One region of the Pseudoalteromonas sp. L23 genome, then DNA from elsewhere that is predicted to be linked to it. Evidence: predicted binding sites of a transcription regulator. Region 1 holds the regulator's gene; each other region holds the start of a gene.
The links. Region 1 encodes sigma-54, which starts transcription at its own class of promoters, with help from an activator protein. Its sites were predicted from a motif close to GTTGGCACGNNNNTNGNNT; they were not measured.

Region 1 (4,289 bases):
GTTAGCGGCTTAAGCTCAGGCTCCCAATGTGGGTTGGGTAAAAAGCGCGCATCAAAAACGTAATCCGCTTGTTTTGGGATGCCGTGTTTAAAGCCGAAAGATTCAAAGGTAATAATGAGTTGTTTGTCTTTTTTACCTAAGATTTTTTCGCGGATATCTTCTGCAAGTTGATGAACGCTCAGGCCTGTAGTATCAATGAGAAAATCGGCGCGAGTGATCAGCACGTCTAACAATTCCCGTTCTTTCTTTATCGCAACATCTAATGGAAGATTATGCAGTGAAAGAGGGTGCAAACGGCGTGTTTCTGAGAAGCGTTTTATCAGGGTTTGATCGTCACTGTCTAAATAAAACAGGGTAGGTTTGGCAAAGCCTGGTAAGTATTCAAGAATGTCATTAAACTCGTCCTGTTCTTTAGGTAAGTTTCTAACATCAATACTGACTGCAATTTTATTATAATTGTCCGAAACACTGCGGACTAAAGACGGCAGCAAATTGACCGGAATGTTATCCACACAATAGTAGCCTAAGTCTTCCAATACTCGAAGCGCTACAGATTTACCAGAGCCTGAGCGGCCACTGATAATGATAAGCTCGAGTCCTTTTTCTTCATCACTCATCAAGTTCACCTTGGATCACTGTATATAACTCATCGTCACTTTTTGCTTGTCTAAGCATTTTGCAAAAAGACTTGTCTTTGAGTGTATCAGCAATCGCCGCTAAGGTCTTCAGGTGCTGTTGATTATCACCTTCGGGTACGATGAACGCGACAAAAATATCGACAGGCTGCTTATCTATGGCTTCAAACTGGATCCCTTGCTCGCTGACAAGCACCATTGCAAGGATTTTATCCAAACCTTCAAGTCGACCATGGGGAATGGCAATGCCTTTACCGATCCCTGTGCTGCCTAATTTCTCTCGCGCCATTAAGGCGTCCAAGATAGCATGCTGACTGGTATTTGGAATTTGGCTATGAGCCAGTTCGCTGATGTATTCTAAAATACGTTTTTTGCTATTAAAAAGGACCGCAGCTTTACTGCAGTCCTTGTTCACTAATTCACTTAATTTCATCTTAGTGTCGAGTGAGCTTCTCTTTGTGTTTAATAACTTGACGATCTAGCTTGTCGATAAGGCCATCAATTGCGGCATACATATCTTGATGCTCTGTTGATGCAAATAGCTCGCCGCCGTTTACGTGTAATGTTGCTTCTGCTTTTTGTACTAGTTTCTCGACATCAAGGATCACATGCACATTATTGATATGATCAAAGTGCCTTTCTAGCTTCGCAAACTTGTTGGTGACATAGTCTCTTAATGAGTCAGTAATTTCTACATGGCGACCAGTTAGATTTAGTTGCATAAGCATTTTTCCTTCTTGGGTTTTACGTCTTATATCAAGCTTTTACGCTGATTTGACGGTGGAATGGCTAGGGATTCACGATATTTTGCAATCGTACGTCTCGCTACCTTAATTCCTTGCTCTGCTAAGATATCTGCAATTTTGCTGTCACTCAATGGCTTCGCGGTATTCTCTGCAGCTATCAGCTTTTTGATAAGTGCTCTAATTGCTGTAGAAGAGCACTCACCTCCATTTTCCGTACTTACATGGCTAGAGAAGAAATACTTCAGCTCAAATATTCCCCGAGGTGTATGCATGTATTTTTGTGTTGTCACACGGGAAATTGTGGACTCATGCATCTCAACCATTTCAGCAACATCATTTAGCACCATAGGGCGCATTGCTTCGGGGCCATGTTCAAAGAATGCCTGTTGTTGTTGCACAATGCAATTGGTAACTTTTAATAAAGTATCATTTCGGCTTTCTAAGCTTTTAATAAACCACTTTGCTTCTTGTAAATGTGAGCGAATAAACTGACTATCCGTACTGGATTTCGCCGTTCTAGACATCGCAGCGTAATGGTCATTTACTCTTATTTTAGGCATAGCATCAGGATTTAGCTCTACGACCCAACGACCTTTTACTTTTTTCACCGATACGTCAGGGATCACATATTCAGGCTCTTCATGAATAATGCTTGCCGCAGGCTTTGGGTTAAGGCTATGTATTAACGTCATGACCTCTTTGAGATCGGCTTCTTTAAGGCGCGTTTTCTTAGCCAAAGTTCGATAGTCACGGCTGGCAAGCAAGTCGATATGCTCTGTCAGGATCATTTTTGTTTCGGCAATCCATGGGGTATCTGGGGCGAATTGGTTTAGCTGAATGCATAAGCATTCTTGTAAACTACGCGCTGCGATACCGACAGGGTCAAAAAGCTGAATGCGTTTGAGTACGGCTTCGACTTCATCTAGCTCAATAGGCTCTTCGCTATTCTCGTCATTAATGCTTTCTAAAATGTCTTCGCAAGACAGTGTTAGAATGCCTGACAGGTCGACCGCTTCAATAATCGCAATCGCAATAGCTCTATCTGTTGGACTAAATGGTGTCAGTTCGAGTTGCCACATGAGATAATCGTGGAGAGATTCAGAGGTTTCCCCTTGATAAACATTATCGTCATCGGGAAGTGGACCTGAGCTTGCAGCAGGCGCTGCACTCATATACTCGTCCCAAGTGACATCCATGGCAAGGTCATCGCTCACAGTGTCTTTGCTCATGGCGGTATCTGAGTCTATCTCATAGTCACTAACCTGCGTTTCATCGGCTGAATCTTGATTGTCGTCAGCACGGCTCTTTTCTTGGCTGTGTTGGTCAGCGTTTTCGCCGTCAGTATTATCACCTTCTTCCACTTCCAACAATGGATTGCTGTCTAATGCTTCTTGTATTTCTTGTTGCAGATCCAATGTACTAAGCTGCAGCAAGCGAATGGCTTGTTGCAGTTGCGGAGTCATTGTAAGTTGCTGCCCCATGCGCAGCTGTAATGATTGCCTCATGTATCTCTAACAATCCTTTTTAACAGTTATTAATACTACGTCTTAACTATAGCTTGAATTGTTCGCCTAGGTAGACATCTCTTACGGTTTGATCTGCCAAAACATGTTCTGGCGTGCCTGCAGCGATTAACTCACCATGTGAAACGATGTAGGCCTTTTCACATACGTCCAGTGTTTCTCTAACGTTATGATCGGTGATAAGCACACCGATACCACGGTTTTTTAGGTGCTCTATGATTGTCTTTATATCTAACACCGAAATAGGATCAACACCAGCAAAAGGTTCATCTAACAGGATAAACTTAGGGTTTGCGGCTAAAGCGCGAGCAATTTCGACTCGTCTTCTTTCGCCTCCCGACAATGCCATGCCCTGTGAGTCGCGAATGTGTTGAATATTAAACTCATCCAGTAACTCGTTTAGTTCAGCTTCTCTTTCAACTTTAGATAAGTCTTTTCGAGTTTCTAAAATCGCCATCAAATTTTGATAGACCGTGAGTTTTCTAAAGATTGAAGACTCTTGCGGTAGATAGCCAATACCAAGTCGTGCACGGCTGTGCATCGGTAACAAAGTGATATCTTCGTCATCAATCTGAATATAGCCTTTGTCGCTTGGTACTAACCCTACAATCATGTAGAACGTAGTGGTTTTACCTGCACCATTTGGTCCTAATAAGCCTACAATACTGCCAGCCTGAACACTTAAACCAACATTTTTGACGACCTGACGACCTTTATAACTCTTTGCTAGACCAGTTGCTTTGAGCTCGCTCATTAATTGTTACCTTCTTCCTGCGCTTTTTTCTCTTTAGCGTCTTTTTTGTCATCAACAGGAACAAGGATGGTTCTTACTCGAGAGTCTTCTTGGTCTGAGCGCTCAGCGCTGATCAATTGCTTTTCAATGTCATAGGTGATGACTTGAGCATTGATTTTTTGCCCAGTTTGATTGATTTCAGCATCACCAGAAATCACTAGGGTTCCCTTCGCTACGTCGTAACGGATTTCATTTGCTTTGGCTTCTAGTAAGTTGCCATCGGGTTGACGTTCGCTAAAAGTGGCAGGGCTGCCAGTTGCCACAAGCAGTTGCTTGTTAATGCCGAGCTCCGCGCGGCGGTGGACCTCTAGGCGATCGGCATTTATCTTTCTGTTGCCATGAATAATAACAACATTCTGTTCAAAAATACCGATGTTGCTTTGCAGTTGAGCTTGCTGACGGCCAGCATCAATAATGACTTCATTTTGTTCTGCAGCAATTGCTAGAGTAGAACTTGCAAGCAAGCCGATGAAAACTAGTTTGTTAATGATTTTACTGGTCATAATAAATTGTCTTTGTGTGGTTGATGAGTTCGATCACTTGCTTTTGTAGATCCGCATGCAGTCCTTTACCTGTGATCCTAAGACTAGGA
Region 2 (4,289 bases), on a different contig from region 1:
TTATTTAGCTCTTCTTGCGTACGCGGCGCCATTGCCATGTTACCTTCAGCATCAGGTTTTGCGAGGTAGTCAACGGCCACACTCACACTGATCCGGCGAATAACACCTGTTTGCTGACGTTTATGGCTAATAGTGGTGTCTAATTCATAGTTACGGGTTGCTTCTTTTTGATTACTGCTTGGTGTTGCACTTTGACCATTGCCGCCTTGCCCAGCAACCTCTGGGATATTTGAGTTCACTGGAGGCTGATTAGTCAGCGCACCCGGAATACCGACAGCTAAACCACCAATATTATTTTCTTCATACGTTGTTTCGCTGCGAACCGCAGGTAAATCTGGGTTATAACGTTTTTGCGTTTCTTCAACTGCGCTGAAGTCCATCGTTAAGTCAACCTGCGCGGTAAAGTTACCAAGACCTACAGTTGGGATCAGGATACTATCAATTTTTTCTAGATATTCTTGTTCACGCTTACGTTCGATTTCATACTCTTTTCTCGAGCGCGCAGCTAAAGAGTCTTGAGAACCAGAGTTGAGTAGACGACCGTTTTGATCGGTGACGGTCACGCGTGAAGGCTCTAGGCCTTGTACCGCTGATGCCACAATGTCTACGATTGAATCAACTTCTTCGCCGCCAAGCGTTTTGCCACGTTTAAGGGTAATAACTACGGTTGCAGAGGGCTTTTTCTCGCGACGTGCAAAGACGTTTTCTTTTGGAATTGCAAGTAACACTTTTGCACGATTTACGTCTTGTAACTCTTCAATTGTTCTCGCAAGTTGTTGCTCACGGCTATGTTTTAAGCGCTCTCTTTCAAGACGTTGGCTAACACCAAAACCCATATCTTGCATCAGAATATCAGTGCCAGAACTCGGAGACTGGGTAAAACCGTCACGCGCCATGCGTAGTTTTATGTCTTGATAGTCCGACTCAGCGACTAAAATGATATTACCATCTAATTGGTATTCAATTTTCTGTTGGTCTAAAAAGTCTAACGTTTCGACGAGTTCTTCTGTTGGGTATTTACCAAGTGGGCGCATATCTGGTTGGCGCGCCCAAATGATAATAAAGATTGCGATTGCTAAACAAATAGCAAGGGCAATAACCAGAGTAACCTGGCGCAACATATCAACACCGCTTAGCGCACTGAAGTAGCCTGATTTTTGCTCTTGTTGCTCATCCGATCCGCTGTCATTATTCAGCGCTGCATCGGAAAGCGTAAGATCTGTTGATTGATTAGTAGCCACGATTACTCTCCACAGTCACTCAATTAAACTGGCATGCTCATGATTTCTTTATAGGCCTCAACAAGTTTATTACGAACTTGCACTGTTGCCTCAAAAGCGACCGACGATTTTTGTTTCGCTATCATGGCTTCTGCAAGAGAAACGCTTCTGTCACCCATTTCAACAGCGGTGACTTTTTGTTTCGCTTCTTGTTGTAAGCCATGAACCGTATTAAGTGCGTCTGAGAGTAAATCTCCAAACTGAGCCGACGAAGATGCCGCCGTCTTAACCGGCTGCACTGATGGCTGTGTGTTTCTCGTCGCTTCTGCAGCCATTGCCTGCATTTCTTGAAATAGCGCTGATGATTGTACTTTCATGATGCTTTACTCAAAATAACTCTTAGTTACCTGTAATAAAGCAGAAAACGTGCCAACTTAAAATCGTTAATTTTCAGCATGTTGAAACATTTTTAGCATGTCGAAAAATTGGCAGTGCATAGAAGTGAAAACTAGGCGCCTAAGATCTGCTGATCTTTATAGGCACCTAATTAAATTTGAATTAACAGATAAAGCTTAGCCTGAGGTTTGGATAAGCAATGAGCTAACTCATTGTTTTTAAGCTCAGCTAACTTAGGCTAAGCGGGTAGTGCAATCCCTAAATCTCGCATTTTTGCCAGCTTATAGCGAAGTGTGCGAGGACTCATACCTAACACCTCCGCCACCTCTTTACGTTTACCATTAAACTTTGCTAGCGTATCTAAAATAATTTGGTGTTCTTTATCCTGTAACTCATCTTTATAGCTAATGATTTCATCCTCACCTTGAGAGCGCTCCATTAAAGCTGATGCTTCATGATTTACAAGTGGTGCAGACTCTATCAAAGCCATCGGTGAGAAATTTTCGATAAAAATATCATCTTCTTGAATTTCATTACCTTGGAACAAAATCAGGGCACGTTGAATAACGTTATCCAGCTCTCTTACGTTTCCAGGCCAACTGTGCGAACTGAGCTTGCGCTTTGCACCGCTGCTTAATATAGGTGTTGGCTTGCCTGCTTTTTGCGTATGTCTTACCAACAAATGCTCAGCTAACACAGCGATATCACCCGCTCTGTCCTTCAGTGGCAACCACTCTAGCGGGAAAACATTGAGGCGATAATATAAGTCTTCTCTAAATACCCCATCATCCACCGCTTCTTTTAAATCGCGGTTACTGGTTGCTAGTACTCTGACGTCCAGTGAAATGGTTTTTCTGCTACCTAAACGCTCTACTTCCCGCTCTTGTAACACGCGAAGTAATTTTGCTTGTAATCCCAAATCCATCTCTGTGATCTCATCAAGCAAAATCGTTCCCTTTTGTGCTTGCTCAAATTTTCCAGGACACGCCTGAATGGCACCTGTAAATGCCCCCTTTTCGTAACCAAATAGGGTCGCTTCGAGCATATTTTCTGGGATTGCAGCGCAGTTAATTGCGATAAAGGGCTCATCTGCTCTGTCGGATTTATCGTGAATATAGCGAGCCAACACTTCTTTACCTGAACCGCTCGGTCCAAGTACCATAACGCTGGCATCCGACTTAGCTACTTTTGCAGCCAGTTCAAGTAGTTTAATACTCTTTGGATCGGCAACAATGGGGCCGTCTGTCTCTTTTTCCTTCTCAGGTAGATAACGTCCAACCATATTAAGCAATACTTCAGGCGCAAATGGCTTAGCCATATAGTCGATGGCACCCAATCTCATCGCTTCAACCGCATCATCAATGGTCGCGTATGCTGTCATCATCAATACCGGTAATTCGGGATAGTTGAGTTTAATGGTCTTTAACAAGTCAAGCCCACTCATGGCACCCATTTGCACGTCACTCACCACCAAAGAAAAGGTTTCTTGCTTTAGCAATAAAACGGCTTGTTCCGCACAACTTGCTTCTACGCACTCGATATTTGAAAGCTGCAATGTATCAATGAGTGCTTCTCTTAAACCAGCATCATCTTCAACAACTAAAACTCTGTTACTCATAGTTCCTCCGCCTCAATTAGTGGTAGTACCAAGCTAAAACGCGCACCCTTGCCTTCAATATTGTCTGCCTGTGCAAACCCTTTGTGTGCGTTAGCGACCGAATTAACCACCGCAAGTCCTAACCCAGTCCCCTGCGACTTAGTTGTAAAAAATGGTTCAAACAACTTGTCGACTAAGGTTTCATCAATACCAGGACCATTATCAACAACTGAGATACGTACATACTCGCCACACGGCTCGCGCTCTGCATTAAGTTCAATGTGTGCCGCACTGCCAATTATTTGAATACTGTTGTGGATCAGGTTTTGGATCGCACTTGCAAGCGCCGTACGATTACCTAATATTTCGATATCTGGCTCGGGTAAAAATGCTTCCAACTTTGCTTGGTTAAGCTCAACCATAGCGTCAGCACCCGCTTTGACTTCACTCAATAACTGTTGCATTGACACTCGCTCAACCACTTGTTGTTCACCGCTTTTAGCGAACAACAGCATGTCATTAACTTGGCTTTCTAAGTCTTTTAACCGAGACATCAACTTATCGTGAAACTTTTCTCGAGAAGCCGAAGGAAGATTAGCTGCACCAAGATTTGCACCATATAACATCGCAGCCGATAACGGCGTACGCACTTGATGCGCCAATGAGGCAACCATTTTTCCTAACGCACTTAATCTTTGCATATGCGCAACACGACTTTGGAGCCGGCGCGTCTCGGTGAGATCTGTCATCAAAATGAGTTGCCCAGGTTCCGGTGTTAGCGCGGTAATATCTAACTTAATTCTTCTGCCATCTTTAAGAGAGACTTCATGACCATCGTCCTGCTGTGGTCGAAATGAACGCTGAATAACGCTAAACCACTTTTCACCTTCGAGTGGTTCACCCAACATATCCATCGCAATTTGATTCGCCTTGGCAATCATACCTTGACCATCAAGTACCACGACACCCGCAGGCATAGTATCAACAAGATGACTTAACCAACTCGCCTGCTGCCTAAGGTCGCTTAGCTCACCGACGTAGGCTTCTTGCAGCAAACAGGGATTGTAGCGATTCGT
Region 3 (4,289 bases), on a different contig from region 1:
GGTAAGAAAGCATTACTCGAATCAACGACGTTAGAACATGGTGACGATGCACTTACAAAAGGTTCTGTGATTGTACAGGAACCAGTTCAGAATCTATCAGTGGGTATCTATGATGAATCTGGAGCGCTTGTAAAGACGCTTGAATTTGGCGAACAAAGTGTGGGCGCTGTGCGATTCGATTGGGATGGTAAAAATAAAGACGGTGAGATGATGCCTCCAGGTGAATACACCATAAAAGCGGAGGGTATGATTGAAGGTGAATATCAAACTTTACCGTCGGCCACATTTAGAAATATAGACAGTGTTAATGTTAATGGTGCTAACGGCATCGTCATTAATACCAAAGAAGGCGCGGTGCGCTTAACTGATATTGCTGAAATAGCATAGTAGTTTTAAAGAATTAACCTTAAGAACTTAGAGGTGAGAGTATGAGTTTCAATATAGCACTGACAGGTATTGCCGCCGCGCAAAAAGACTTGGACGTAACAGCAAATAACATTGCTAACGTGAACACGACGGGTTTTAAAGAGTCTCGCGCAGAATTTGCTGATGTTTACGCGTCTTCGGTTTTTAGCTCTGGCAAAACGAAAAATGGCGATGGTGTACAAACTACCATGGTTGCACAGCAGTTTCACCAAGGATCATTAAAGTTTACGCAAAACTCGCTAGACTTGGCGATTGAGGGCGAAGGCTATTTTGCCATGTCAAACTCGCTCCAGTCACAAGATTTCACCTATTCTCGAGCGGGTGCATTTAAGCTCAACAAAGACAACTTTATCGTGAATGCTAAGGGTGATTACTTGCAAGGCTTTCCAGTCGATCCATCTACAGGTGATACCACGTCTTTGAGTTTAAGCACAACATCACCCGTTCAAATTCCAGATGCATCAGGTTCTCCTCGTGCAACATCGCAAATCTATACCTCGTTTAACCTAGATGCGACTGCGCAACCACCTACAATTGCTTTTGATCCTGAGCAACGTGCCTCATATAATTCAAGAACAGCAATAACGGTATATGACTCGTTGGGTGAATCACATACATTGCAGTTATTCTTCAGAAAAACAGCGGATAATGAGTGGTCTACTTACGCAACAATGGACGATAAACCTTTTAACCATAATGCGCAGCAAATTGATCCAGCAGCAACACCACCTGTTCCTTATACGCCAGTTAGTGTGTTCCGTTTCGATGCTAGCGGTATTCCATCACAGACGGCTGCCGATCCTTCAGCTACGCCGCTTGTTTTTAACAACAATACTGGCTCGACATTTAACCCCTTAAGTCTTGCAGGACCTCAAGATGCAGTTGACCCAACTATCGGTATGTCAAACTTGCTTGATAACGGTGCAACTTTTCCGAATGATATTGTTGTTAACTGGCGTGATGAAGCAAATACTGCTCAAAAGCTACCAACGCAATATTCATCGGGTCGATTTGAAGTAAAAGCATTGGAGCAAGACGGTGCGACCGTTGGCCGTTTAGCAGGTATTGATATTGGTACTGATGGTAAAGTTGTGGCTTCATATACTAACGGCGACTCAACGTTCTTAGGGCAAGTCGCGCTAGTACGCTTCCCGAATTCTCAAGGCCTTCAGGCGATTGGTAATACTGAGTGGAAGAAGAGCCTATCTTCTGGTGAGCCACTTGCAGGCGAGCCAAACACAGGTACTCTCGGTGGTATTAGTTCATCTGCGTTAGAGCAATCGAACGTCAACCTCACAAACGAGTTAGTTGACCTTATCAGCGCCCAACGTAACTTCCAAGCGAACTCTCGAGCGCTTGAGGTTAACTCAACATTACAACAAAATATATTACAGATCCGATAATATATTATGCCCTCCAAAGGCTGCTACAAAGGCAGCCTTTTTTATGTCCGTCAAAAACATCTCGTCACTTTGGCACTGTGCTTGCATTAACTAGACTAAGTTTGAATTTTATAGGTCATCGTCATGGATAAAATGGTGTATATCGCAATGTCAGGCGCTAAGCAAAGCTTACGTGGTGTGGCACTTAAGGCGAATAACCTTGCTAATGCCAATACGACTGGCTTCAAAGCAGATTTTGCTCAAGCGCGCTCAATGCAGGCGTTTGGTGAAGGGCTACCTACACGGGTTTTTGCTATGCAAGAACGCCCAGGGACCAATATGACCGGTGGCGCAATCGTTGAAACTGGCCGTGAGCTAGATATTGCAGTAGATGATAAATCATGGATCAGTGTTGTTGATGCCTCGGGTGAAGAAGCTTACACCAAAGTCGGCACGCTCAATATTCGTAATGACGGTGCGTTGGTCACAGCTCATGGGCGTCAACTTATTGGCGAAGGTGGACCTATTGTCTTACCTATCCCCGTTGATAAAGTGGTGTTTAGTGACGATGGCTCTATTCAAGTGCGTCCACAAGGCGCTCCTGCTAACTTTCTTGAAGTGGTTGATCGGCTGAAAATTATTGAAGCAGATAATAATAAGCTGCAAAAAGGCAATGACGGCCTTTATAGACCAAAAGAAGATAAGCTAGAAGATGGGATCTGTGGCTTTTGTGAAATATCACCAACCGCAAAAGTGATGAGTGGCTTCTTAGAGATGTCCAACGTCAATCCCGTTCATGAGATGGTGGATATGATCAACCATCAAAGACAATTTGAAATGCAAATTAAGCTGATGAAAACAGCTGAAGAAATAGATGAGCGACACACTTCGCTCCTACGCATAGTTTAAGAGTGAGGTAGAGATCATGAATCCGGCATTGTGGATAAGTAAAACAGGCTTAGATGCTCAGCAAACTGATATTTCAGTTATTTCGAACAACTTGGCGAACGCCAGTACCGTCGGCTACAAAAAGAGTCGGGCGATATTCGAAGACTTATTATATCAAAACATCAATCAGCCAGGTGGCCGCAGCTCTCAAGATACAGAATTACCGTCTGGTTTGATGCTTGGTGCAGGTGCCAAAGTAGTCGCCAACCAAAAGAACTTTTCTCAAGGTAATATGTTAAGTACCGAAAACTCTTTGGATTGGATGATCCAAGGCCCGGGCTTTTTTGAGATTCAGATGCCAGATGGCACAACTGCGTATTCAAGAAACGGTCAGTTCACGACGGATGAAGAAGGTCGAATTGTTACCTCAGGTGCGGGTTTTCCTGTGTTACCTGAGATGAACGTACCCGACGATGCACAGTCAATTACTATTTCTCAAGATGGTGAAGTATCGGTGCGCGTTGCAGGACAAGCTGAAAACGTTGTTATCGGACAGTTGACGATCAGTGACTTTATTAATCCATCAGGTCTTGAACCGATTGGACAAAACTTGTACACAGAAACTGCGGTAAGTGGTGCACCAGTACAAGGTAATCCAAGCGTTGAAGGGCTAGGTAAGATTGTGCAAGGCGCACTTGAAACGTCAAACGTTAATGTGACCGAAGAGCTTGTAAATCTAATTGAGACACAACGCGTGTATGAGATGAACTCAAAAGTGATTTCAACGGTAGATCAGATGCTGAGCTACATTAATCAACAGCTGTAATTGGGTAGGGGGTATTATGCGTGCATTATATTTAGCCATCGTAACGGTCGCTGCATTATCTGGGTGTAGTACAACACAAAATAAAAATGTGGTGCGTGACGATCCGTATTATGCGCCTATCTATCCCGAGGATAATCAAGCCCAAATGGTGGCAACAGGGTCATTATTTAATACGCAGTTTTCCAATGATCTTTATGCTGACAAAAAAGCGTTAAGAGTCGGCGATATTATTACCATCGTACTCAGAGAAACGACTCAGGCGACCAAAGCTGCAAATTCTGAGCTGGATAAATCCAGTGATTCGAGCTTAGACCCTGTGATTGGTCTTGGTGGCAATGCCATTAATATCGGAAAAGAAGCAATACAGTTTGGTGCTAAATCCAGTTCTTCTTTCTCTGGTGATTCGAAGTCTAATCAGTCAAATAGCTTATTCGGGAATATATCGGTCAATGTAACCCGAGTATTGCCTAACGGTAATTTAGTGATCCGCGGTGAAAAGTGGTTAACCCTCAATACTGGCGAGGAATTTATTCGCTTAGAAGGGTTGGTAAGACCTCAGGATGTGACCGCAGATAACACTGTTGAGTCTAATCGAGTGGCAAATGCCAGAATTCAATATTCAGGTAAAGGTGACCAACAAGAAGTGCAAAGTGCAGGTTGGTTAACGAGTTTCTTTATGAGCGCGCTGATGCCGTTTTAAGGTGCTGAAAATGAACAATATGCTTAAGAATATTTTGCTTATCGGTGCGGCCATTACGTTGGTTGGT

Region 2: a site for sigma-54 is predicted at 1,636-1,654, ahead of fliE (flagellar hook-basal body complex protein FliE). Genes of this name have one in related genera too.
Region 3: a site for sigma-54 is predicted at 1,898-1,916, ahead of L3V43_RS15765 (flagellar basal body rod protein FlgF). Genes of this name have one in related genera too.

What each region holds. Positions count from the first base shown of each region.
Region 1 covers NZ_JAKKCW010000004.1:42,845-47,133, forward strand. The annotation lists gene rapZ (RNase adapter RapZ) at 1-617, opposite strand, end outside; gene ptsN (PTS IIA-like nitrogen regulatory protein PtsN) at 610-1,068, opposite strand; gene hpf (ribosome hibernation promoting factor) at 1,070-1,357, opposite strand; gene L3V43_RS08915 (RNA polymerase factor sigma-54) at 1,387-2,886, opposite strand; gene lptB (LPS export ABC transporter ATP-binding protein) at 2,933-3,658, opposite strand; gene lptA (lipopolysaccharide transport periplasmic protein LptA) at 3,658-4,200, opposite strand; gene lptC (LPS export ABC transporter periplasmic protein LptC) at 4,190-4,289, opposite strand, start outside.
Region 2 covers NZ_JAKKCW010000009.1:115,278-119,566, forward strand. The annotation lists gene fliF (flagellar basal-body MS-ring/collar protein FliF) at 1-1,244, opposite strand, end outside; gene fliE (flagellar hook-basal body complex protein FliE) at 1,265-1,597, opposite strand; gene L3V43_RS15545 (sigma-54 dependent transcriptional regulator) at 1,855-3,234, opposite strand; gene L3V43_RS15550 (ATP-binding protein) at 3,231-4,289, opposite strand, start outside.
Region 3 covers NZ_JAKKCW010000009.1:164,091-168,379, reverse strand. The annotation lists gene L3V43_RS15775 (flagellar hook assembly protein FlgD) at 1-387, shown strand, start outside; gene flgE (flagellar hook protein FlgE) at 429-1,829, shown strand; gene L3V43_RS15765 (flagellar basal body rod protein FlgF) at 1,953-2,717, shown strand; gene flgG (flagellar basal-body rod protein FlgG) at 2,734-3,522, shown strand; gene flgH (flagellar basal body L-ring protein FlgH) at 3,539-4,222, shown strand; gene L3V43_RS15750 (flagellar basal body P-ring protein FlgI) at 4,242-4,289, shown strand, end outside.